DNA from 4 places in the Streptomyces sp. NPDC006711 genome. Region 1 is predicted to be linked to each of the others. Evidence: riboswitches for the same ligand, from Rfam matches in the RefSeq annotation. Region 1 holds a riboswitch; each other region holds the start of a gene.

What was found. Region 1 has a riboswitch for cyclic di-AMP ahead of ACFYM2_RS15155 (C40 family peptidase). Riboswitches for the same ligand answer to the same signal wherever they lie in the genome.
Positions count from the first base shown of each region.
Region 2: it holds a riboswitch for cyclic di-AMP, as region 1 does, so the genes downstream of both, ACFYM2_RS09520 (transglycosylase SLT domain-containing protein) here and ACFYM2_RS15155 (C40 family peptidase) in region 1, are expected to answer to the same signal.
Region 3: it holds a riboswitch for cyclic di-AMP, as region 1 does, so the genes downstream of both, ACFYM2_RS29865 (M23 family metallopeptidase) here and ACFYM2_RS15155 (C40 family peptidase) in region 1, are expected to answer to the same signal.
Region 4: it holds a riboswitch for cyclic di-AMP, as region 1 does, so the genes downstream of both, ACFYM2_RS32635 (transglycosylase family protein) here and ACFYM2_RS15155 (C40 family peptidase) in region 1, are expected to answer to the same signal.

Region 1 covers NZ_JBIAGO010000006.1:134,321-139,850, reverse strand. Annotated here, with positions in the region: gene ACFYM2_RS15170 (lysophospholipid acyltransferase family protein) at 1-632, opposite strand, end outside; gene ACFYM2_RS15165 (ATP-dependent Clp protease proteolytic subunit) at 884-1,513, shown strand; gene ACFYM2_RS15160 (hypothetical protein) at 1,520-1,828, shown strand; cyclic di-AMP (ydaO/yuaA leader) riboswitch at 2,166-2,349, shown strand; gene ACFYM2_RS15155 (C40 family peptidase) at 2,354-2,827, shown strand; gene ACFYM2_RS15150 (ATP-binding protein) at 2,874-3,308, opposite strand; gene ACFYM2_RS15145 (helix-turn-helix domain-containing protein) at 3,572-4,426, shown strand; gene ACFYM2_RS15140 (DUF397 domain-containing protein) at 4,458-4,679, shown strand; gene ACFYM2_RS15135 (8-amino-7-oxononanoate synthase) at 4,714-5,530, opposite strand, start outside.
Region 2 covers NZ_JBIAGO010000003.1:395,474-401,003, reverse strand. Annotated here, with positions in the region: gene ACFYM2_RS09530 (hypothetical protein) at 1-561, shown strand, start outside; gene ACFYM2_RS09525 (RraA family protein) at 764-1,387, opposite strand; cyclic di-AMP (ydaO/yuaA leader) riboswitch at 2,076-2,260, shown strand; gene ACFYM2_RS09520 (transglycosylase SLT domain-containing protein) at 2,263-3,048, shown strand; gene ACFYM2_RS09515 (STAS domain-containing protein) at 3,320-3,772, shown strand; gene ACFYM2_RS09510 (DUF4157 domain-containing protein) at 3,971-5,530, shown strand, end outside.
Region 3 covers NZ_JBIAGO010000020.1:66,636-72,165, forward strand. Annotated here, with positions in the region: gene ACFYM2_RS29850 (DNA topoisomerase IV subunit A) at 1-428, opposite strand, end outside; gene ACFYM2_RS29855 (pitrilysin family protein) at 635-1,975, shown strand; gene ACFYM2_RS29860 (M16 family metallopeptidase) at 1,993-3,357, shown strand; cyclic di-AMP (ydaO/yuaA leader) riboswitch at 3,581-3,740, shown strand; gene ACFYM2_RS29865 (M23 family metallopeptidase) at 3,754-4,521, shown strand; gene ACFYM2_RS29870 (GntR family transcriptional regulator) at 4,715-5,425, shown strand; gene ACFYM2_RS29875 (HPr family phosphocarrier protein) at 5,488-5,530, opposite strand, start outside.
Region 4 covers NZ_JBIAGO010000027.1:32,308-37,837, forward strand. Annotated here, with positions in the region: gene ACFYM2_RS32620 (DUF501 domain-containing protein) at 1-328, opposite strand, end outside; gene ACFYM2_RS32625 (septum formation initiator family protein) at 359-847, opposite strand; gene eno (phosphopyruvate hydratase) at 974-2,260, opposite strand; gene ACFYM2_RS32635 (transglycosylase family protein) at 2,551-3,285, opposite strand; cyclic di-AMP (ydaO/yuaA leader) riboswitch at 3,287-3,454, opposite strand; gene ACFYM2_RS32640 (transglycosylase family protein) at 3,711-4,712, opposite strand; gene ACFYM2_RS32645 (cytochrome P450) at 4,934-5,530, opposite strand, start outside.

The DNA of each region.
Region 1 (5,530 bases):
TACTCCTGCTCGGACAGCGTGCGCACCGCGTACATGATCTGGTCCGTCACGGCCCGCAGCACCAGACGCTCCTCCTCAAGACCCGCGTAGCGGGAGAAGTCCAGGGGCTCGCCGAAGCGGAGCGTCACCGGTACGCGCCGGGGCAGCCTGCGCCCCTTGGGCTGGGCCTGGAACGTCCCGATGATCGCGACCGGCACCACCGGGGCGCCCGAGCGCAGCGCCATCGCGGCCACCCCGACCTTGCCCTTGTACAGCCGTCCGTCGTGCGAACGCGTGCCCTCGGGAAACACCCCCAACGCCGCGCCCCTGTCCAGGACTTGGAGCGCGGTGTCGAGCGCGGCCCGGGCCGCTTCCTTGCCCGAGCGGTCGACCGGGATCTGGCCGAGCGCGCGGAAGAAGGCAGCGGTGGCGCGGCCGGTGAGGCCCGGCGCGGTGAAGTACTCCTGTTTCGCCAGGAAGGTGAGGCGGCGCCTGAGCACCACCCCGAGCAGGAACTGATCGGTGAACGACTGGTGGTTTCCCGCGATGATCACCGCACCCGTCCCCGGCACCCGCCCGCTCCCCTCCACGCTCGGGCGGAGCAGCCACCGCAACAGCGGCGACAGCACGAGACGCAACGCGTAATAGAACACGTCAGTAAGCCCTCTCCCCAGGTGACCCCCGCGCCGCCGCACGCTAGCCATCGACGAAGGCAGCCGGGAGAGCGCCTATCGCGCCAGACCCCGCACCCGACGGCGCGATCTCTCGCTCGCCCACAGCGAAACCGCCGCCTGGCCCCTTGCCTCGCGCGTGCTCCCCGACGGATGCTCAACCCGGCGCTTCTGTACGTCCTGTACGTTTTTTACGGAGGCCGCCCCGAGGTCCGGTCAAGGAGAGGTACGCCATGAACCACCGCCCCGCCGCCCGCTATGTGCTGCCCGAGTTCCAGGAGCGCACCACCAACGGCGTCCGCACGCTCGATCCGTACTCCAAGCTCTTCGAGGAGCGGATCATCTTTCTGGGCACACCGGTCGACGACGCCTCCGCCAACGACGTGATGGCCCAGCTCATGCACCTGGAGCACGCCGATCCGGACCGGGACATCTGCCTCTACATCAACTCCCCCGGCGGCTCGCTCACCGCCATGACCGCGGTCCACGACGCGATGCGGTTCGTCAGCTGCGATGTGCAGACGTTCTGCCTGGGGCAGGTGAGTTCGGTCGCGGCGGTGCTCCTGGCGGCCGGGACGCCGGGCAAGCGCCTGGTGCAGCCGGCGTCACGGGTGCTCCTCAAGGAGCCGGCCATGGAGGAGCCGCTGCGCGGCCAGCCGTCCGATCTGGAGATCCAGGCGGCGGAAGTACTGCGCGGCCGCGCGCTGTTGACCGGGCTCCTGGCCCAGTACACCGGGCGCGCCGCCGAGCAGGTGGCCGCCGACATCGAACGGGACCTGGTCCTGGACGCCAAGGCGGCGGTGGCGTACGGGATCGCCGACCACGTCCTGGAGAGCCGCAAGACCTCCGCGCGCGGGAACTGAGGCGCCGTGCTGCCGCCGGAACTGCCGCCGCTGCCCGCGCTCACGCGCGCCGAAGGCGAGTTCATCGACGCCTATCTCGAAGTGGTCGACCTGCTCGGCCGGGTGAACCCGGCGCACGGCCATGACACCTACAGCGCGTTGCGGGCGGCGCAGGCCCTGGTGGGACGGGCGGCCGCGCTCAAGGACGCCCTCACCCTCATGCATCTGCGCGGGGAGACACGGGTGCACGCCAGCACGTTGACACGGGCGCTTCGCGTCCTGGACGGCGAGCGCCGCGCGGGCCGCCTCACGGTGCCACCCGGGACGGGGAGTTAGAGGCGCCGCGCGGCCCGGGCGGCATTCGACGCGCTCACCGGGCAGGCGAAACGGACCAGATGGAGTACCCCCTTTCGGCCCACCCGCGGCTCCACCCACTGACCCTTATGAGTTGCTTATGGCGGCCACCCCTATGCGGAATCGATCCTTCCGTAGCTGGTACGAGCCTGGTCAGGACCGGTCGAGAAGGGGTTGAAGTGCCCGTGTCCACCCGAATGGGGCAGGCGTGAGCAGTCTCACACAAAGCCGTTTCGGTCCGGTAATCCGACAGTCGTTGCGTGAAGATCCCTGAGACGACAAGCCCCCGCCACCTCGGCGAGGCGGTCCGGGCGGACGCCGAGTCCTGCCGCCGTTCCGGACGACTGGTCGACAGGAGTGGACCGGCAGGAGTGGAGGACCCGAGTACTTCGGGAGGGCCGGTGAGCCGGCCCTCCCTCGGGGTGAAGCCGCGCACGCGGCCGGGCGTCTTCGCCAGTCCGAACCCGACAGGTCATCCTTCGCAGGCGGTTTGACGAAGGGTTGCGCATGACCGCGCGGACGTACATCCCGTCCCTGGCTGTCCGCCTGGGCACCGTCTGTGCCTTCGCTCTCGCCGCGACGGGCGCCACGACGCTGGTACCGGGTGCCACGCCGGAAGCGAACGCCGCCGCCGTGGCCGCCAGGGCGCTCCATGTGGCCGCGTCCAAGAAGGGCTCGCCCTACCAGTACGGCGCGTCGGGCCCCTCACGCTTCGACTGCTCGGGGCTCACGCTCTACTCGTTCAAGCAGGCGGGCCGCCACCTGCCCCGCTCGGCGCAGCAGCAGTACAACACCTCCCGGCACGTCTCCGCTTCCTCGCGCAAGGCCGGCGACCTGGTGTTCTTCCACTCCGGAGGCAGCGTGTACCACGTCGGCATCTACGCGGGGGGCGGCCGCATCTGGCACTCGCCCAAGTCCGGGACCGTGGTGCGCCTGGAGCGGATCTGGAGCCACAGCGTCTGGTACGGGCGGGTGGGCTGACGGGCGCTCAGGAGCCGGCGCGGGTGGCGCGCCCCGGCCCGGGCGGTTATCCGTCCTGGACCGCCGTCGGCCACGGCAGTGCGATCGAGACCGTTTTGCCGCCGTCCTGCGTGGGCTCGACGGACAGCCTGCCCCCGGATTCGGCGGCCAGCCAGCGGATGATGACCATGCCCCGCCCGTTGTCCTGCTGCACGGCCGCGGGCAATCGTTTCGGCCAGCGCGGATGGCTGTCGGTGACGCCGATCCTGAGCACTTCCTCGCGCTCAAGACTCAGGTTCACGGTGAAGGTGGGCGACTGGCCGAAGGTGTGCTGCACGGCGTTGGTGGCGAGCTCGGAGACGATGAGCCGCACCGTGTCGACCGCGTCGGCGTCCGGCGGCAGGCCCCAGTCGGCCAGGATCGTGGCGGCGTAGCGCCGTGCGGCGGAGACCGAGGCGGGATCGCTCGGCAGAGTGAGGGTTGCTTCGAGATGGTCTGCCATGGCGACGCTGTCCCTTTCCCGCCCGGGCCGGCTCTGAGACTCCTGGCGAATGAGCGCTCGCGGAGAGGACGACAGGCCTCGGACTGTGCTTCGCGTCAGAGTGGCACTCATCGTGCCGGTCCCGGGCGCCATCCACCAAGATATGCATATATCTGTCGCTCAAAGCAGTGAACTCTGCGACGGAAGACCGTATGTGGGCCCACACTTACCCATCGCCGAAGACGAAGGAGGCAACAGAGCCGACAGAGCCAGAGGAGGCGGCCATGGGGCACGGACCGGCGGTGCGCAGACGCAAGCTCGGCGAGGAACTGCGGCGGCTGCGCGACGACAGGGGGCTCACCAGTGGCGAGGCGGCCGCTCTCGTCGGCTGGCACCAGTCGAAGGTGAGCCGGATCGAGACCGGCCGCAGCGGGGTCAAGCCGGCGGACGTGGCCCGGCTGCTCGACGCCTACGGCGTGCGTGACCCGCGACTGCGGGCGCTGCTGGGCGCGTTGGCGGATTCGGCGGGCGGCGCGGAGGCGGGCTGGACGCACGCGTACCGCGGGCTGCTGGCGCCGCAGTACCGGGACTTCATCAGCCTGGAGTCACAGGCGCGTTCGGCCCGGACCCTGGAGACCTCGGTGGTGCCGGGCCTGTTGCAGACGCCGGCCTACGCGCGGGCGGTGACGCGGGCCGCGCTCGGTGGTCTCGCCCCGAAGGAGGTCGACTCCCTCGTGGAGGTGCGGATCGCCCGCCAATTGGTGCTGCGCGCCGATCCCCCGCTGATGCTCAGCGCGGTACTGGACGAGGCGGTGCTGCGCCGCAGGGTGGGCGGGCCCGCGACCATGCGCGAGCAATTGCGCCACCTTGTGGAACTGGCCGCCCTGCCCCAGGTGCGGCTCCAGGTCATCCCCTTCCATTACGGCGGCTATGTCGGGCTCACCGGCCCTTTCACGATGTTTTCGTTTCCGGCCAACTCGGATCTGGATGTGGTCGTTGTCGACCACTTGACGAGTAGCCTCTATCTGGAGCGGAGAGAAGACCTGGAGGCGTACGGTGCCGCGTTCCGGACCGTCCAGGCACTCGCGCTCTCCATGGAGGACTCGTTGGATCTCATCGCCCTGATGGCCCGGGAATGACCGGGCCGGGCCGGGCGAGTGGGGAGGCATGATGTCCGCGCATCCCGCGCACGTCCCTTCCAGTCACCTTCTCACCCAGGCCGCGTGGCGGCGTCCGCGTCGCAGTGTGGGCATGAACAACTGCGTCGAGACGGCACGGCTCAATGGCGAGCTGCTGGCCGTACGCGACTCGAAACGCACTGCGGGACCCGCGCTGCTCTTCGGCACGCCGGCCTGGCGCCGCTTCATCTGCCTGGTGTCAGAAGGGAACTGATCACCCATCAGTTGATGGGGAGAACCAGTAGCACTCAATTCGTGGGCGCGGTCCGCAGGATCGTGCCCACCGCCGTCTCGATCTGCCGCTCCGTCAGGTCGGCCCGGGCCGTCAGACGGATGCGGGAGATCCCGTCCGGCACCGACGGCGGCCGGAAGCAGCCGACCGCGAGCCCGGCCGTGCGGCAGTCGGCGGCCCAGGTCACCGCCGCCTCCGGCGAGGGGGCCCGCACGGAGACCACCGCCGCGTCCGGGCGCACAGCGGCGTGCCCGGCCGAGGTGAGGCGCGCGTGCAGCTCGGCGGCGACGGCCCGGGCGCGCCCCGCGCGTTCCGGCTCCGCGCGCAGCAGCCGCAGCGCGGCGAGCGCGCCGCCGACCGCCGCCGGGGCGAGCCCGGTGTCGAAGATGAAGGTGCGGGCCGCGTTCACCAGATGCCGGATGACGCGAGCGGGGCCGAGGACCGCGCCGCCCTGGCTGCCGAGCGACTTGGACAGGGTGACGGTGGCGACCACGTCGTCCGCGCCCGCGAGCCCCGCAGCGCACGGAGCGCCACGGCCACCGGCGCCGAGCACGCCGAGCCCGTGCGCGTCGTCCACCACGAGGGCCGCCCCGAACTCCCGGCATTGTGCGGCCAGTTGGGGCAGCGGGGCGGCGTCGCCGTCCACCGAGAACACCGTGTCCGAGACGACGAGCGCGGGGCCGCCGTGCGCGTCGAGCGCCTTGCGGACGGCCTCGGGATCGGCGTGCGGCACCACGTCCGTACGCGCGCGGGCGAGCCGGCAGCCGTCCACGATGGAGGCGTGGTTGCCCGCGTCGGAGACGATCAGGGAGCCGTGCGGGCCGAGCGCGGTC
Region 2 (5,530 bases), on a different contig from region 1:
GTCGAACTGCGCGGCCGGGCCGTCCTCGTGGGCCGGACCGGCCCGGCCCCCCATGGGGCCCGGGCCGCCGGAGTCCGCCCCGCCGACGCCGAGGGCGGCCTGGAGGACATCACTGAAAGTCTCGGCGGTCCGCCCGCCGTCCACGTCACCAGCGGCACCCCCGAGGAGGCGTCCGCCGCCTGCCTGCGGGTCGGCGAGGCCGAACTGCCCGCCCTGGACGGCCTCGATCCGTCGGTGGTACGGATGGTCCTGCTCGGCCACCCCTACGAGGAACCGGTCACGGCCACGGCCGACGAGATCGACGACAGCGCCCGCACGCTCGCCCGCTGGCGGCGCGCCGTGGCGCACTGGGCAGGCCATCCGTCGAAGCCGATCCCGCCCGGCCTCAAGAGCACGGCGCGCGCCGCCCTGGACACCCGGCTCGACACCGGAACCGTCCTGCGCCTCCTGGCGGACCTGGAGACGGCGTCCGACGTGCCGGAGGGGGCCAAGTTCGAGACCTTCGCCCACCTCGACCGCGTCCTGAGCCTGGAACTCGTCCGCGAGGTGGGCACGGTCTGAGGGCGCGGGCCAGAGCGGAGCGCCGTCGCGTACGGTTCCGGCCTGCGGCCACGCGGCAGTTGGCCCGGGCCGGTCCTCAACCCCCCAGTGTGGCGCGGTAGTTGAGCCCGGGCCCGCTCGGCCGCGAAAGTCACTCAGCCGCGAAGCCCGCTCTGCCGCGAAATCCGCTCAGCCCCCGGAAGCCGCTCAGCGCGAAGCCCGCTCAGCCCTCGAAGCCGCCGTCGCTGAGGATCGCGTCGATCCGGGCGCGGTGCGCCCGCTCCCACGCGTCAAGGGACTCCTCGGCCTCCTTGGCCAGCTTGCGCCGGGCCTCGGTGAGCACCCGCTCCCAGTCCTCGCGAGGGGTGACCACGACACCCTCCTCGTCGGCCACCACCACGTCACCGGCCGCCACCCGCACACCGCCGCAGCGCACCGGGGCATTCAGCGGCCTGACGGCCTTTTTGGTGCCGGGAATGGGAATGACGCCCCGGGCGAAGACGGGAAAGCCCAACTCGCGTACCTCGGCGAGGTCACGGATGACGCCATCGGCCACGAAGGCGGCGATGCCCCGGCGTTGGGCGACCGCGCAGACGTTTCCGCCCGCCAGCGCGTAGTCCAGATCTCCCGATTCGACGACGACGACCGATCCCGGCTCGGCACGGTGGATGGCCGCGTGCAGCATGAGATTGTCGCCCGCAGGACACCGGACGGTGAATGCGGGACCGGCGACGCGCGGAATCGGGGACCACAGGGGACGCATTCCGATATCCATGACCTGGGCTCGCCCCAGAAGGTCGGCGAGAGTGGTCGTGGGAATCTTCTTGAATTCTTCGACGGCGTTCATTGTTCTTCCTTGGCGGAGGCGTGAGTTGGAGGGGAAGTCACCTGGCGGACGGCCGGGGCCGGGGGTCCGGACGGCGAATGCCGAAATGATCTCAGGCGATCTGATCCACCGCCACCATCCTTTTCCCGCCGGGGGATGCGGGCGGCACCTCCGGGCCGGCCGCCCGCCTCCGCGACCCTCCGGGGGCTCCTCTGCGAGGTCCGAGCAGGGGTCCGGGGGCCCATGAGTCGGGAAGGGACGACCGTGTCCACCGGATTCGCCACGCGTCAGCCGGCCGACGTAGAGGGCAACGGGTCCGAGTCGGCGACTCCTCGGTCGGCTGCCCGCCCGAGGCGGACCACCCACTTCGGCCACCCCACAGAGAGCGCGGAAAGTCCAATCTGTCCCAAATAGAACGCTATGGTGTTCCCTCCCTGCTCGAATAATGTCCTAATTGGGGCTATTGGGAGACCCTGGTCATTTTGCGGTACTCCCTGACCGGTTGCGCGTCGGCCGCGTGAATTGGGTCACTCGCCCGACGGGTAGTCAGCGAAGTCCGCGAGAGCATTTCCGTTCGGGCGCAAGAGAGTTGAGTGCCGGGTGGCCATGATCCACATTCCCGCTTTTCAGTGGATCAATATCGCGGGTCGGCATCCATGAATTCCGGCCTTGTTTCCGCTCGCCCTATTCGTTTAAGTTCACCGTCAATCCGGGTGGAACGCCGAATCCTGCCACCGTCCGGAAACCTCCCACACACGTATGGCAGGAGCGGGGGACCCAGGTAAGCCGCCGGTCCGGATTCCGGAACGGCTGGGGTGAAGCCGCGTGTGGCGCGGCCGGACATCTCCCGTCCGAACCCGACAGCTCACCTCGCAGGCGACGGAGAGGACATGACCATGCCTGCAAAGGGCAAGCACCGCCGGCCCAAGTCCAGCTCGTTCAGCCGGGGCCTCGCCGCCGCCGGTACGGGCGGCGCCGTACTCGCCATGCCGGTGATCGGCGCGACCACGGCCGGCGCCGCGCCGGCCCCGGCGCACTCCGCCACCGTGGCCCAGGTCGCGGCGGCCGCCAAGCCCGCCACGGTGGTGAAGGCGTCGCCCACGAGCTACGCCGTCGTCGCGGGCGACTCGCTGGCGAGGATCGCGGACGCCCTCGGCGTGAGCGGCGGCTGGAAGCAGCTGTACCAGGACAATCAGGGCGTCATCGGCAGCAATCCGGCCATGATCCACCCCGGTATCCGGCTCATCGTCAACGGTCCGGCGAAGGCGGCTGCGGCCCCCTCGGCCCGGAACGCCTCGGCCGACCGGGCCGACCGCTCCGTGCGCCCGGCCACGCTCGCCACCGCGACCGCCTCCTCGTACCCGAACAACCTCGACGGCTGGATCAAGCAGTCGCTCGACATCATGGGACGCGCGGGCATCCCCGGCACCTACGACGGCATCTACCGCAACATCATGCGCGAGTCCTCGGGCAACCCCATGGCGATCAACAACTGGGACTCCAACGCCGTGGCCGGCACCCCGTCCAAGGGACTGCTTCAGGTCATCCAGCCCACGTTCGCCGCGTTCCACGTGCCGGGCACGTCCACGGACCTCTACGACCCGGTCGCCAACATCACCGCCGCCTGCAACTACGCGGCCAAGACCTACGGGTCGATCGACAACGTCTTCGGCGCCTACTGAGCGAGGCGTTCCCAGGGCCGGGCACCCCTCACGGCGGGAGGGCGCCCGGCCCGTCCCGTGACCGCCCGGCCGGGGCCCGCACCGCGCCGTTGACGCGCGGGTTAGGGCGGCGCAAATTTTGTTCACCCCCAGGGCTGAACAATTTGAAGGCTGCACGTTTCTGCATACGTGCCTGTTCCTAGGGTGGTAGTGCGTCACCCCGGACCACGGTGACTGCCCGACGATCATGTACCCCGCAGGGGCGGGGATCCCTACTGGACCGGGAGCTGCCATGGGAACCACCGCTCGGCCGTCAGCCCCGGACCCCGTACCCCTTCCCCCGGGGCTCCTGCCGGGCCGCTGCCGCACCGCCCGCACCCATCTGGTGCGGGGCGTCACGGTGGTCGAGGTGTACGGCACCGTCGATCTGGCGTCCGCGCCCGACGTGGGCCGCCATCTCGACGCGGCCACCCACCCGGCGGGCGCCCGGGTGGTCGTGGACCTGCGCCCCGTGGACTTCTTCGACTGCGCCCTCCTCACCCTGCTGTGCCGCGCACACCGCAGGACCCGCGAGCGCGACGGAGGCCTCGGCCTGGTGTGCGTACGGCCGTGGCACCTACGGGTCCTCACGGCGGGCGGTCTCGACAGGCTGATCCGGCCGGCCACCACGGTCGAGGAGGCGGCACTCAGCGCCCTCGCCGGCCCGCCCGGCGCCGCCAACAAGCGCCGCGCGGGCGGCAGTTGACGTGCCGTACGGAGCCGGCCACGCCCCTCGGGTGCGTGACGGGCCGGGCGTGCGTGGCGGTCCGATGGTGAACGCTCTCCGTGAGGGGGCGGCGTGGAGACTGCCCCATCGACTGCCCTTCCGTACCTTCACCGCCGCATCCCGCGCTGATATGCACGTAACGCCGGACATCACGTCCCACCCACCAAAGGGGTTCACGTGCACGCGCAGGACAGCCAGCAGGGCCGATCCGTCACGCCCGGCGGTCCCGCGCCGAGGGCCGCCGAGCGCGCCGAGGCGGCGCCCGCCGGACGCGGCGGCGGCATCGGCGGGGCGTTCTCCGCCCAGCAGGTGCTCGCCCTTCAGCGGTCCGCGGGGAACGCGGCGGTGGCCGGACTGCTCGGAAGCGCGCCGGTGCAGCGCTCCTCCGTGCACGAGGTGCTGCGCGGCCCCGGCCGGCCGCTCGACTCGGACGTACGCGCCGACATGGAGAGCAGGCTCGGCGCCGACTTCGGGGACGTCCGGGTGCACAACGACGTCACGGCGCAGCGCTCGGCCGCCGAGATCGGCGCCCGCGCCTACACCTCGGGAAGCCATGTCGTGGTCGGCAGGGGCGGCGCGGACCGCCACACCCTCGCGCACGAGCTCACCCACGTCATCCAGCAGCGCCAAGGGCCCGTCGCCGGCACGGACACGGGGGAGGGCCTGAGCGTGTCGGACCCCTCGGACGCCTTCGAGCGGGCGGCCGAGGCGAACGCCACCCGGGCGCTCGCCGGGCCCGCCCCCGACGCCGAAGGGCAGCAGGAGCCGGTTCAGCGGGCGTGCCACGGCGCGGCGCACGCCCACCCCGAGGGCCAGGCCGTCGTGCAGCGAGCCGTCGGTTTCGAGTTCGAGGCGCAGTGGAACGTACGCCGGGTCGCCGACCCCGTCGCCGACGCCGCCCTGCGCGAGCGACGGGCCGAGGAGCGGGAGCGGTTGCTCGACGCCAAGCTCATGGGCCGGGCGCTCAAACCGGAGGCGAGGCAGCTGACGGAGGAGGAGAAGGCGGAACCGAGGGAAGTTCTCCGGGCCCGCTGGTTCGACGGGGACCTCCTCAACGCGGAGGGCGAACGCCGGTTGGCGCGGACCGAGTTCAGGCGACGCGGCGGCGCGCAGCGGGCGGCGACGGAGATGAGCCTCATGATCTCCAACGAGATTCCCGAGCCACCGCTGGTCGGCGAGAACCTGGGCAAGGGCCGGGGGCCCGAGGGGCTGGTGGTCAAGGGGGACAGGTTCGACCTGACCGCCGACGCCAGTCCGTCGGGCGGCTCCAACCTGGAGTGGGTGACCGACCCGCTGGACACCGTGGGTGAGGTCCGCTCCGTACTGGACCGCGTCACCAGCATGGCCCGCTACCTGAATGGGCGTCAGAAAGAACCCTTCATCCTGTCGGAGGACATCACCCAGGGCGGCGGCGTGCCCGTGCCGCATCTGCGCGTCTACCCCTTCCGAGGGGCGCTCGAATTCTCCCCGCAGACCACCGCGGGGATGCGTCTCGACCGGCTGCCGGACCTGATCGGCTACCTGTCCGACCAGGGCGCCAAGCCCAGGACGAATGCCCTGAGCGGCGCGCTGAACACCCTGCACGAGAAGGTCACCCACCGTGCCGAGCGGCGCCAGCAGGCCCGGAACGACCTCTTCGGCGGCGGCCTCGGCACCCTGCCCGTGGCCAAGGGGGGAGCGGAGCGCGCCGTGGCGGCGTTCGGCTCCACGGCCGCCCAGGACCTCTCCCTGTCCGCG
Region 3 (5,530 bases), on a different contig from region 1:
GTGGCGTCGGCCATCTTGCACTCGGTGTACCGCATGGCGGCCGGCGGGTCGTCGTTGCCGAGCGATCCGAAGTTGCCGTGGCCCTGGACCAGCGGAAGGCGCATGGAGAACGGCTGCGCCATGCGCACCAGGGCGTCGTAGATGGAGGCGTCACCGTGCGGGTGCAGCTTGCCCATCACCTCGCCGACGACGCGGGCGCACTTCACATAGCCCCGGTCGGGGCGCAGGCCCATCTCGTTCATCTGGTAGACGATGCGGCGCTGGACGGGTTTCATGCCGTCCCGCGCGTCCGGCAGGGCCCGCGAGTAGATCACGGAGTACGCGTACTCGAGGAAGGAGCCCTGCATCTCGTCGACGACGTCGATGTCGAGGATCCGCTCCTCGAAGTCGTCGGGCGGCGGCGGGGTCTTCGTGCTGCGGCGGGCCATCGCGGCTGCTGCTCCTTCACGTACCGGATCGGGGCTGGATCCGACCATTGTGGACCGTCCCACTGACAACGCCGACCGCGACCCGGGAACTTCGCCAGGTGCCCACGCGCTTGCATACAGTGGCAGGACTTCTCAACCCAGGACTTCCTCCGCACGTACTCCACACTGCGGTACTGCACATCGGATACGAAGGGACGTACATGCCCATGGGTCACACGGCCACAGCCCAGGCCGGCTCCGGCGGTCTGACAGCGACGGAGCACCGACTGGCCAACGGCCTGCGCGTGGTGCTCTCCGAGGACCACCTGACCCCGGTCGCGGCGGTGTGCCTCTGGTACGACGTCGGCTCGCGCCACGAGGTCAAGGGCCGTACCGGTCTCGCCCACCTCTTCGAGCACCTCATGTTCCAGGGCTCCCAGCAGGTCCACGGCAACGGCCACTTCGAACTGGTGCAGGGCGCCGGCGGCTCCCTGAACGGCACCACCAGCTTCGAGCGCACCAACTACTTCGAGACCATGCCCGCCCACCAGGTGGAGCTCGCGCTCTGGCTGGAGGCCGACCGCATGGGCTCGCTGCTCGCCGCCCTCGACGAGGAGTCGATGGAAAACCAGCGCGACGTCGTCAAGAACGAGCGCCGCCAGCGCTACGACAACGTGCCCTACGGCACCGCCTTCGAGAAGCTGACCGCGCTGGCCTACCCCGAGGGCCACCCCTACCACCACACCCCGATCGGCTCCATGGCCGACCTGGACGCGGCGACCCTGGACGACGCGCGCGCGTTCTTCCGCACCTACTACGCGCCCAACAACGCGGTGCTCTCGGTGGTCGGCGACATCGATCCCGAGCAGACGCTGGCCTGGGTGGAGAAGTACTTCGGCTCCATCCCCTCCCACGACGGCAAGCAGCCGCCGCGCGACGGATCGCTTCCCGCCACCATGGGCGGGCAGCTGCGCGAGGTCGTCGTCGAGGACGTCCCGGCGCGCGCCCTGATGGCCGCCTACCGGCTGCCCCACGACGGCACCCGCGAGGCCGACGCCGCCGACCTGGCGCTGACCGTCCTCGGCGGCGGCGAGTCCTCGCGTCTGCACAACCGTCTGGTGCGGCGCGACCGGACGGCGGTCGCGGCGGGCTTCGGCCTGCTGCGGCTGGCCGGCGCGCCCTCGCTCGGCTGGCTCGACGTCAAGACCTCCGGCGGCGTCGAGGTCCCCGACATCGAGGCCGCCGTCGACGAGGAGCTGGCGCGGTTCGCCGAAGAGGGCCCCACGGACGAGGAGATGGAGCGCGCCCAGGCCCAGTTGGAGCGCGAATGGCTCGACCGGCTCGGCACCGTCGCGGGCCGCGCCGACGAACTGTGCCGCTTCGCGGTCCTTTTCGGCGACCCGCAGCTCGCCCTGAGCGCGGTCGACCGCGTCCTGGAGATCACCGCGGCCGAGGTCAAGGCGGTCGCCGCCGCGACGCTGCGCCCCGACAACCGGGCGGTCCTGGTGTACGAGCCCACCGGGGCACCCGAGGCAGGCAACGACGAGGAAGAAGAGGCGGGCCAGTGACGGACGCTGTCGTGACCATGGAGTTCCACCCCAAGCCGGCCGCCGGCGCCGCCGAGCCGTGGGCCTTCCCGGCCCCCGGGCGCGACACGCTCGCCAACGGCCTGACCGTGTTGCGCTGTGACCGGCCGGGACAGCAGGTCGTCGCCGTCGAGATCTTCCTCGCGGCCCCGCTGGACGCCGAGCCCGAGGGCCTGGACGGCGTCGCCACGATCATGGCGCGCGCCCTGACCGAGGGCACCGACAAGCACTCGGCCGAGGAGTACGCCGCGGAGCTGGAGCGCTGCGGTGCCACGCTCGACGCGCACGCCGACCACCCCGGCGTCCGGGTCTCGCTCGAAGTGCCCCTCTCGCGGCTGCCGAAGGCGCTCTCGCTGCTCGCCGAGGCGCTGGCGGCCCCCGCGTTCGCCGACTCCGAGATCGAGCGCCTGGTGCGCAACCGGCTCGACGAGATCCCGCACGAGCAGGCCAACCCGGCCCGCCGCGCCGCCAAGCAGCTCTCCAAGGAGCTCTTCCCGGCCACCTCGCGCATCTCCCGGCCCCGCCAGGGCACCGAGGAGACCGTCGGGGCGATCGACGCGGCCGCCGTGCGCGCCTTCTACGAGGCGCACGTGCGTCCCGCGACGGCGACCGCCGTCATCGTCGGCGACCTGTCGGGCACCGACCTCGACGCGATCCTCGCCGACACCCTGGGCGCGTGGACCGGCGACACCGCCGAGCCGCGCCCCGTCCCGGCGATCACCGCCGACGACACCGGCCGCGTCGTCATCGTGGACCGCCCGGGCGCCGTCCAGACGCAGCTGCTCATCGGCCGCGTCGGCCCCGACCGCCACGACCGCGTCTGGGCGGCCCAGGTGCTCGGCACGTACTGCCTGGGCGGCACCCTGACGTCCCGTCTGGACCGGGTGCTGCGCGAGGAGAAGGGCTACACCTACGGTGTGCGCGCCTTCGGCCAGGTGCTGCGCTCGGGCCCCGACGGTGGCGCTGCGATGCTCGCCATCAGCGGCTCGGTGGACACTCCCAACACCGGTCCCGCGCTCGATGACCTGTGGAAGGTGCTGCGCAAGCTGGCCGCCGAAGGGCTGACGGACGCCGAGCGCGAGAGCGCCGTGCAGAACCTGGTGGGCGTAGCCCCGCTCAAGTACGAGACGGCGGCGGCGGTCGCGGCGACGCTGGCCGACCAGGTCGAGCAGTTCCTGCCGGACGACTACCAGGCCCAGTTGTACGCGCGGCTCGCCGAGACCGGCACCGTGGAGGCGACGGCGGCCGTCGTCAGCGCCTTCCCGGCCGACCGGCTCGTGACGGTGCTCGTGGGCGACGCGGCGCAGATCGAGGAGCCGGTCAGGGCGCTGGGCATCGGTGAAGTGAGCGTCGTCACGGGCTGATTGACGCCCCTTCGGCCCCCGGGATCCCCGGGGCCTCGGTGACAGGAAGGACCCCGGTGGCGCACGCGCCCCCGGGGTCTGCCCATATGTCCTGTTTGTTGGGGAGGTTGCCTCTCTGTCGTGTGGCGTACGCAACAAAATGCGGCGTCTGTTTGGTAGGAGAAAGACCGGCCGTCTAGCGTCAGTCGCGCTGTCCGTCACCACCCGCCGCAGCCGCGGCACCGGACAGCGATCGCCGAGTCCCCGATGGCGCGAGCCAGGGGAGCCGGGGACCCACTCAGTCCCTGGGGTGAATCGGACGCCTCCGCCCGCGGGGGAGTCCGTAGGAGACCTTCCTGCTCCGAACCCGTCAGCTAACCCGGTAGGCGAGATGGAAGGAAAGGACACCGCCACTCCATGGCGTTCACCCGTGCCACCGGGAAACACCGCGCGCCCAGCCGGATGACGCGCCGCAGCGCGAACATCGCGGGCATCGCCACCCTCGCCACCGCCGGAGTCGTGGGCACCCTCGCCTCCCCGGCCGTCGCCGCCCCCGACAACACCGTCACCGACACCGGTCTCACGCAGGCCATCGTCATCGGTGACACCGTCGCCGACCAGCTCGGCGCCCAGGCCGACGCGCAGAAGCAGGCGGCCGCGAAGGCCCAGGCGAAGGCGGAGGCCGAGGCCGAGGCCCGGCGCAAGGCCGAACTGCGGGCCCAGGAGGCACGCGAGGCCAAGGAGCGCGCGGCGCGCGAGGCCGAGCGCAAGCGCCTCAACACCTTTGTCGCGCCGATATCCAACAGCTATGTGTCCACCGGCTACAAGACCGGCGGGTCGCTGTGGTCCTCCGGCAGCCACACCGGCATCGACTTCCACGCGGGCATCGGCACCCCGGTGCACGCGGTGGGCCTCGGCACCGTCGTGGAGGCCGGCCCCGGCGGCGCGTACGGCAACAACGTCGTGATCAAGATGCAGGACGGCACGTACACCCAGTACGGCCACCTCTCGGTCATCCAGGTCACCGTCGGCCAGTCGGTCGAGCCCGGCACCCAGATCGCCCTGTCGGGCAACACCGGCAACACCACGGGCCCGCACCTGCACTTCGAGGCCCGCACCGGACCGGAGTACGGCTCGGACATCGACCCGGTCGCCTACCTGCGCTCGCACGGCGTGAACGTCTGAGCGTCCCACCCGAAGGCACCCCGGCGCCCCCGCGCCCACCGAAGGCCCCCGTGACGCGCGCGGGGGCCTTCGCCGTTGGCCGGAAGGCGCCCCTGGGCTCCGACGCGTCACGGGGAATTAACACGGCCTGCGTACAGTCGCCCGACCAGCGCCGACGACCGCGTCGCGCCGTGTACCAGGCGGAGGTCGAGGCATGCGCGTTCCGGCGCATTCGGTGTGCGCGGCCATCCGCGACGACATCGTGGCGGGCGTCCACGAGCCCGGCGGCCGGCTCGCCGAGGAAGCGCTCGCCCGCCGTTACGGGGTCTCGCGCGTCCCGGTCCGCGAGGCCCTGCGCACCCTGGAGTCCGAGGGGTTCGTGACCACCCGCAGATACGCCGGCGCCTGGGTGGCCGAGCCCACCGCCGCCGAGGGCGCCGACCTCCTCGAACTGCGCCTGCTGCTGGAGCCGTTGGCGGCGGCGCGGGCCGCCGCGCGCCGCGACGAGGCCCATCTCACCGTGCTGCGCGCCCTGGTGCGGCTGGGCAGGGAGCGGGCCGGGCGCGGTGCGGGCGAGGACTGCGCTGAGCTGTGGGGCTGGTTCCACGAGACGCTGGCCCAGGCCTGCGCGAGCCCGGCCCTGATCGCGCCGCTCACCCAGGTGCGGCGCAAGATCGCCTGGATGTACGTGGCCGATCCGTCCGAGCGCGGGGCCCAGGCGTGGGACGGCCTTGGCGCCGTCACCGACGCGGTGGCCCGGGGCGACGCCGAACGCGCCCGCTCGCTCATGGCCCAGCACACCGAGCGGTCCTCGCGCGCCCACCGGCCGCGCGGGCTCGGGGCGGCCGGGGTGGCCGCACCGAGCGGAACGCCGAGAAAGCGAGGGGCGCCGCGCGGGACCGAGATCGCGCGCGCCCGCACCTGACGACGAAGGACCGCCGGGCCCGTGTCGGGGCCCGGCGGTCCTTCGGTGTGCGGCCGGCCGGGTCAGACGGTCTCGGGCAGTTCCTCGAGGCCGTCGGCGACCAGC
Region 4 (5,530 bases), on a different contig from region 1:
GCGCGATGTAGTCCTCGTGCGCGGCCCGGTAGGCCGCCGCGAGCTCGGGGTCGCTCGCCAGACGCTCCGTCATCTCCTTCATGACGCCGTTGGCCTCAAGGGTGCCGATCGCGGAGGCCGCTCGCGGGCAGGTGAGGTAGTACGTCGTCGGGAACGGCGTGCCGTCCTCCAGGCGCGGGGCCGTCTCGACGACGTCCGGGTTGCCGCAGGGGCAGCGGTGCGCGATCGCGCGCAGACCGCGCGGCGGGCGGCCCAACTGCTCCTTGAAGGCGGCGATGTCCGCGTCGGTGGGCTCGGTGCGGTCGGTCTGGGGCGGGGGCGTTTCCATGCCTGGGTCTGTCTCTATCGCTAGCGGTGGTCAGTTGGCGGAACGGTCGGCCTTGTCGACGCCGTCCCAGAGGTTGGAGTGCCAGGCGCGGCCGGTGGCGCCCTTGTTCTCGCGGTGCTTGTCCGCCGCGCCCGGGTCGATCACGACGAAGGCGCTCTCGCCCGGGAACTGCATGTGCAGATGCTCGCGGGCCAGGCGCTCGATGTACGCGTCGTCCTGGAGCCGCGCCTTCTCGTCGCGCAGCCGCTCGACCGACTGGCGCGCGTCGGCGGCCTTGCGCTGCTGGTCGGAGATGTCGGCGCGCTGCGAGACGTACTGGCGCATCGGATAGGCGAGCGCCACGATCAGCGAGCACAGCACGAGGGCGAGCAGCGCCGCGCGGCCGGTGAGGCGGGAGCGGCGGGCCTGGCGCTTGTTCTGCGAGCGGTAGACGCGGGCCGCGGTCTGCTCGCCGAGCACCTTGAGCCGGGCCGCGGTGGAGAACCGGTCGCGGTCCTTGACCTTGGCGTCGTTGCCCATCGCTCTCCCGCCTCCCCGCCGCACACATACGTCCCCGGACACGGTACGGGACCGTGGCCGGGGACGCGGGGACGACTGGCTGGGGCTCAGCCGCCTTGGCCGCTCGGCTCGGCGAGCGGCCGGTGCTCAGTCCTTGAAGCGGGGGAAGGCGCTGCGGCCGGCGTAGACGGCGGCGTCGTCCAGGATCTCCTCGATGCGCAGGAGCTGGTTGTACTTGGCGACGCGGTCCGAGCGGGCCGGTGCGCCGGTCTTGATCTGACCGCAGTTCACCGCGACGGCGAGGTCGGCGATGGTGACGTCCTCGGTCTCGCCGGAGCGGTGGGACATCATGCACTTGAAGCCGTTGCGCTGGGCCATCTCGACGGCGTCCAGGGTCTCGGTCAGCGAACCGATCTGGTTGACCTTGACGAGCAGGGCGTTGGCGGAGCCCTCCTCGATGCCGCGGGCCAGACGCTCGGGGTTGGTCACGAACAGGTCGTCACCGACGATCTGGACCTTGGAGCCCAGGCGCGAGGTGATGGTGTTCCAGCCGGCCCAGTCGTCCTCGAACAGCGGGTCCTCGATGGAGACCAGCGGGTACGCGGAGACGAGCTCCTCGTAGTACTCGGTCATCTCGGCGGCCGAGCGGGACTTGCCCTCGAACTCGTACTTGCCGTCCTTGTAGAACTCCGAGGCGGCGACGTCGAGCGCGAGCGCGATGTCCTTGCCCGGGGCGTAACCGGCTTCCTTGATGGCCTCAAGGATGAGGTCGAGGGCGGCGCGGTTGGACTCCAGGTTCGGCGCGAAGCCGCCCTCGTCGCCGAGGCCGGTGGAGAGGCCCTTGCGCTTCAGGACGCCCTTGAGCGTGTGGTAGACCTCGGCACCCCAGCGAAGGGCCTCGGAGAAGGACTCCGCGCCGATCGGGGCGATCATGAACTCCTGGATGTCGACGTTGGAGTCGGCGTGCGACCCACCGTTGAGGATGTTCATCATCGGGACGGGCAGCAGGTGCGCGTTCGGGCCGCCGAGGTAGCGGAAGAGCGGCAGGTCGCTGGCCTCGGAGGCGGCGTGCGCGACGGCGAGCGAGACGCCGAGGATGGCGTTGGCGCCGAGCGAGCCCTTGTTGTCCGTGGCGTCCAGGTCGAACATGGCCTGGTCGATCAGGCGCTGCTCGGTGGCGTCGTAGCCGACGAGCTCCGGGCCGATCTGCTCGATGACGGCGAGGACGGCCTTCTCGACACCCTTGCCGCCGTAGCGGTTGGGGTCGCCGTCGCGAAGCTCGATGGCCTCGAAGGCACCGGTGGAGGCGCCGGACGGGACGGCAGCACGGCCGGTGCTGCCGTCGTCGAGGCCGACCTCGACCTCGACCGTGGGGTTGCCTCGGGAGTCCAGGATTTCCCGGGCTACGACGACGTCGATGGACGGCACGAGCATCTCCTTCTGGGATGTGACGCTAGATGTGACGCAGGCGGTGCAAGGGACCCGCGGGGTCGCTTCGCCTTGCGACAAGAGCCTAACCGGCTCCGGGGGTCCAGCCGGCCGAGTGCCCGCGTCCTGGGACGAAAAAGGGCCCAATGACCCTGATTCCCGGGCAAAGGCCCACAACACTACTGTCTGGTAACAGCGAAAGCCCCGGCCCGGCGCGTACGGGGGAACGCGCGCCGGGGCGGGGCTGCCTTGGGGGCGGGCCGACCTTGGGGGGCCGACCTTGGGGGCGGGCCGGCTCAGCCGAGGTGGAGCTTCTGGCCCGGGAAGATCAGGTTCGCGTCCTTGACGATGTCCTTGTTCAGGTCGAACAGCTTCTGCCAGCCACCCTGGGTGTGGTTGGCGGTCGCGATGTTGCCGAGCGTGTCGCCGGACTTGACGGTGTACTCGCCGTCGCCCTGCTTGACCGGCTCGGTGCGCTGCTCGCTGCGGCTGGCCTTCGGCGCCGCCTCGGTGCGCTGCTCGGTCCGCTGCGGCTTCTGCCGCGTCTCCTGCTGCGTCTTCTGCTGGGGCTGGACGCGCTGCTTCGGCTTCGAGGGCTTGGCCGACTTCGAAGAGGAAGAGGACGAACCGGAGGTGTCCACATCGGCCTTGGCGCCGCCGGAGCTCAGGTTGCCGGCGCCGGCGCAGGACCAGGCACCCGGGCCCTGGATGGCGAGCAGCTTCTCGGCGGCGGCTATCTGCTGGCCCTTGGTGGCCAGGTCGGCGCGCGAGGCGTACTTGGTGCCGCCGGCGGCGGCCCAGGAGGACTGCGAGAACTGGAGGCCACCGTAGTAGCCATTGCCGGTGTTGATGGACCAGTTGCCGCCGGACTCGCACTGGGCGACGGCGTCCCAGGTCTGCACGGAGGCGGCGGAGGCGTTGCCTGCCGCCATCAGCGGAGCGGCGACCGCGGCACCGGCGACGCCGGCCAGCGTGACGACACGGACGGCCTTGGACGGGCGGCGGTGCTTGCCCTTGCCGGAAAGCAGCATGAGTTCTCCTCACCGACGCCTGCGAGGTGAGCTGTCGGGTTCGGGCGTGAGCTGCCCGGCCGGACGTCGTGCGTCCGTCTTCACCCCAAGCCGGTCGGCAGTCCGTGTGAACTGCCGGGGCCGGCGCCTACCTTGGGTCCCCCGCTCCTGCCTACGGCGCATAAGCGTCGACTGTTCCCATCGGCCGACGGCAGGATTCGGCGTTCTCGGTCGAAGGGGCTCGCGGTGACGAGCGAGTCCGACGAAAACACACGCCCCGCCAATGTTCAAAGAGGCACATCGGGGTTAAAACCCCCTTACTTGCGGCCACAGAAGGGATGTTTCCGCAGGTGAGGGGCGGGGCGGACGGACCGGGCAGACGGGACACGCCAGTTGAGGCGAAGAGACCCATGTCTCACTTGCACACAACGGACATACACCCCGAACTAGCCCTGTTGCGGGGCCGAGTTCGGGGTGGCGGACGGGGCGGGGGACGCGGTGGCCGACGAGGGCGCGCTCGGGGTCGCGGGGGCCGCGGGAGCGGCGGTCACGCCCTTCAGGTCCAGGCTCTGGCCAGGCAGGATGAGGTTGGGGTCGGTGCCGATCAGGCGCTCGTTGGCGTGGTAGAGCGCGGGCCAGCCGCCCTGGACCTTGTGCGCGTCGGCGATGACCGAGAGGTTGTCGCCGGGGCGGACGGTGTAGGCGCCGCTCGCGTCAGGGGCGTTGCCGCTCTCCCGTGAGGCGCCGTCACCCCGCGAGGCGCGCTGCCCCGCGTCGCGGTTCTCGCCGGCCGGGGCGCCCGTGCCGTCGCCGGCGGCGGGGTCGGGCCGGCCGGCCTCGGCGCCGGGCGCGGTGGACCCGGGCTTGGCGCCGGCGCCGTCCTCCGGCGCGGGGGCGCCCCGGTGCTTGCCGGAGCTGGACGGGGTGGAGGCGGAGGGCGCCGGCGAGTTGGCCGGGCCGTCCTGCCGGGTGGCGTCCGGGGCCGGGGTGGCGGCCGTGCCGCCCGGAGTGGCGGCGTCCTCGGGCGTCTTGGTGGCGGGGACGGCCGGGGTCGCCGGGGTGACCGGAACCGACGGCGCGGGCGACGCGGTGGAGCCCGAGGTGTCGGGCACGCCCGGATCGACGTCCGCCGAGCCGCCGCCCTTGGTGAGGCCGGCGTCGGCGCCGCAGTTCGCGAACGCCGAGGGCCCCTTGGCCGCGAGCACCTTCTCGGCGACGGCTATCTGCTGGGCGCGGCTGGCGAGGTCGGCGCGCTGGGCGTACTCGTTGCCGCCGTACGCCTCCCAGGTGGCCTGCGAGAATTGGAGCCCACCGTACAGACCGTTGCCGAAGTCGGCGCTCCACTGCCCGCCGGACTCGCAGGAGGCGACCTGGTTCCAGGTGCCGGCGTCCGCGGCGTTCGCGCCGGTCGCGGCGAGCAGGGGAAGCGCGATGGCCGATCCGGTCACTCCCGCCGCTACGACGAGGGCGGGTGCCTGGCGGGGTCGACGATGCCGTCCATTCCCGGAGCGCATGGATAAGGCCTTCCGTGTGACTGCTGAGCCGAATGAACGGTGAACGTAGCCGTACTCGAACGTCTGTCACAAGTCGATGGACTCACGATCACATAAAAGTCACAGTCCTGACGGCGTGTCAGTCGCGCTCCGTGCGAGGCCTCCGGTACGCCGCCTCAGCGCGGCGGGGTGAACGCGACCGGCAGCGTGCGCAGTCCGCGCATGATGAGGCCGCCGCGCCAGCGCAGCTCCTCCGGTTCCACCGCCAAACGCAGGTCCGGCAGGCGCCGCAGCAGGGTCGCCAGGGCGGTCTGTCCCTCCAGTCGCGCGAGCGGCGCGCCGAGGCAGTAGTGGATGCCGTGGCCGTATCCGAGGTGCTGGTTGTCGCGCCGGCCGAGGTCGAGCGTGTCGGGATCGTCGAAGCGCTCCGGGTCGCGGTCGGCGGCGGCCAGCACGACCAGGACCGGGTCGCCGGGTGCGATGTCCTGGCCGCCGATGGTCAGCGCCTCGGTGGCGAACCGCCAGGTCGCGAGCTCGACCGGCCCGTCGTAGCGCAGCAGTTCCTCTACGCCGCTCTCCAGCAGGGCGCTCTCGCCGGCCGCGAGCGAGGCCTGGAGGCGGTGGCGCTGCCCGGGGTTGCCCAGCAGGGCGTGCATCCCGTTCCCGATCAGGTTGACGGTGGTCTCGAACCCGGCGAAGAGAAGGATGAAGGCCATCGCGGCGGCCTCGTTCTCCGTCAGGTGCTCGCCGTGGTCGCTGGCCTCGATGAGCCG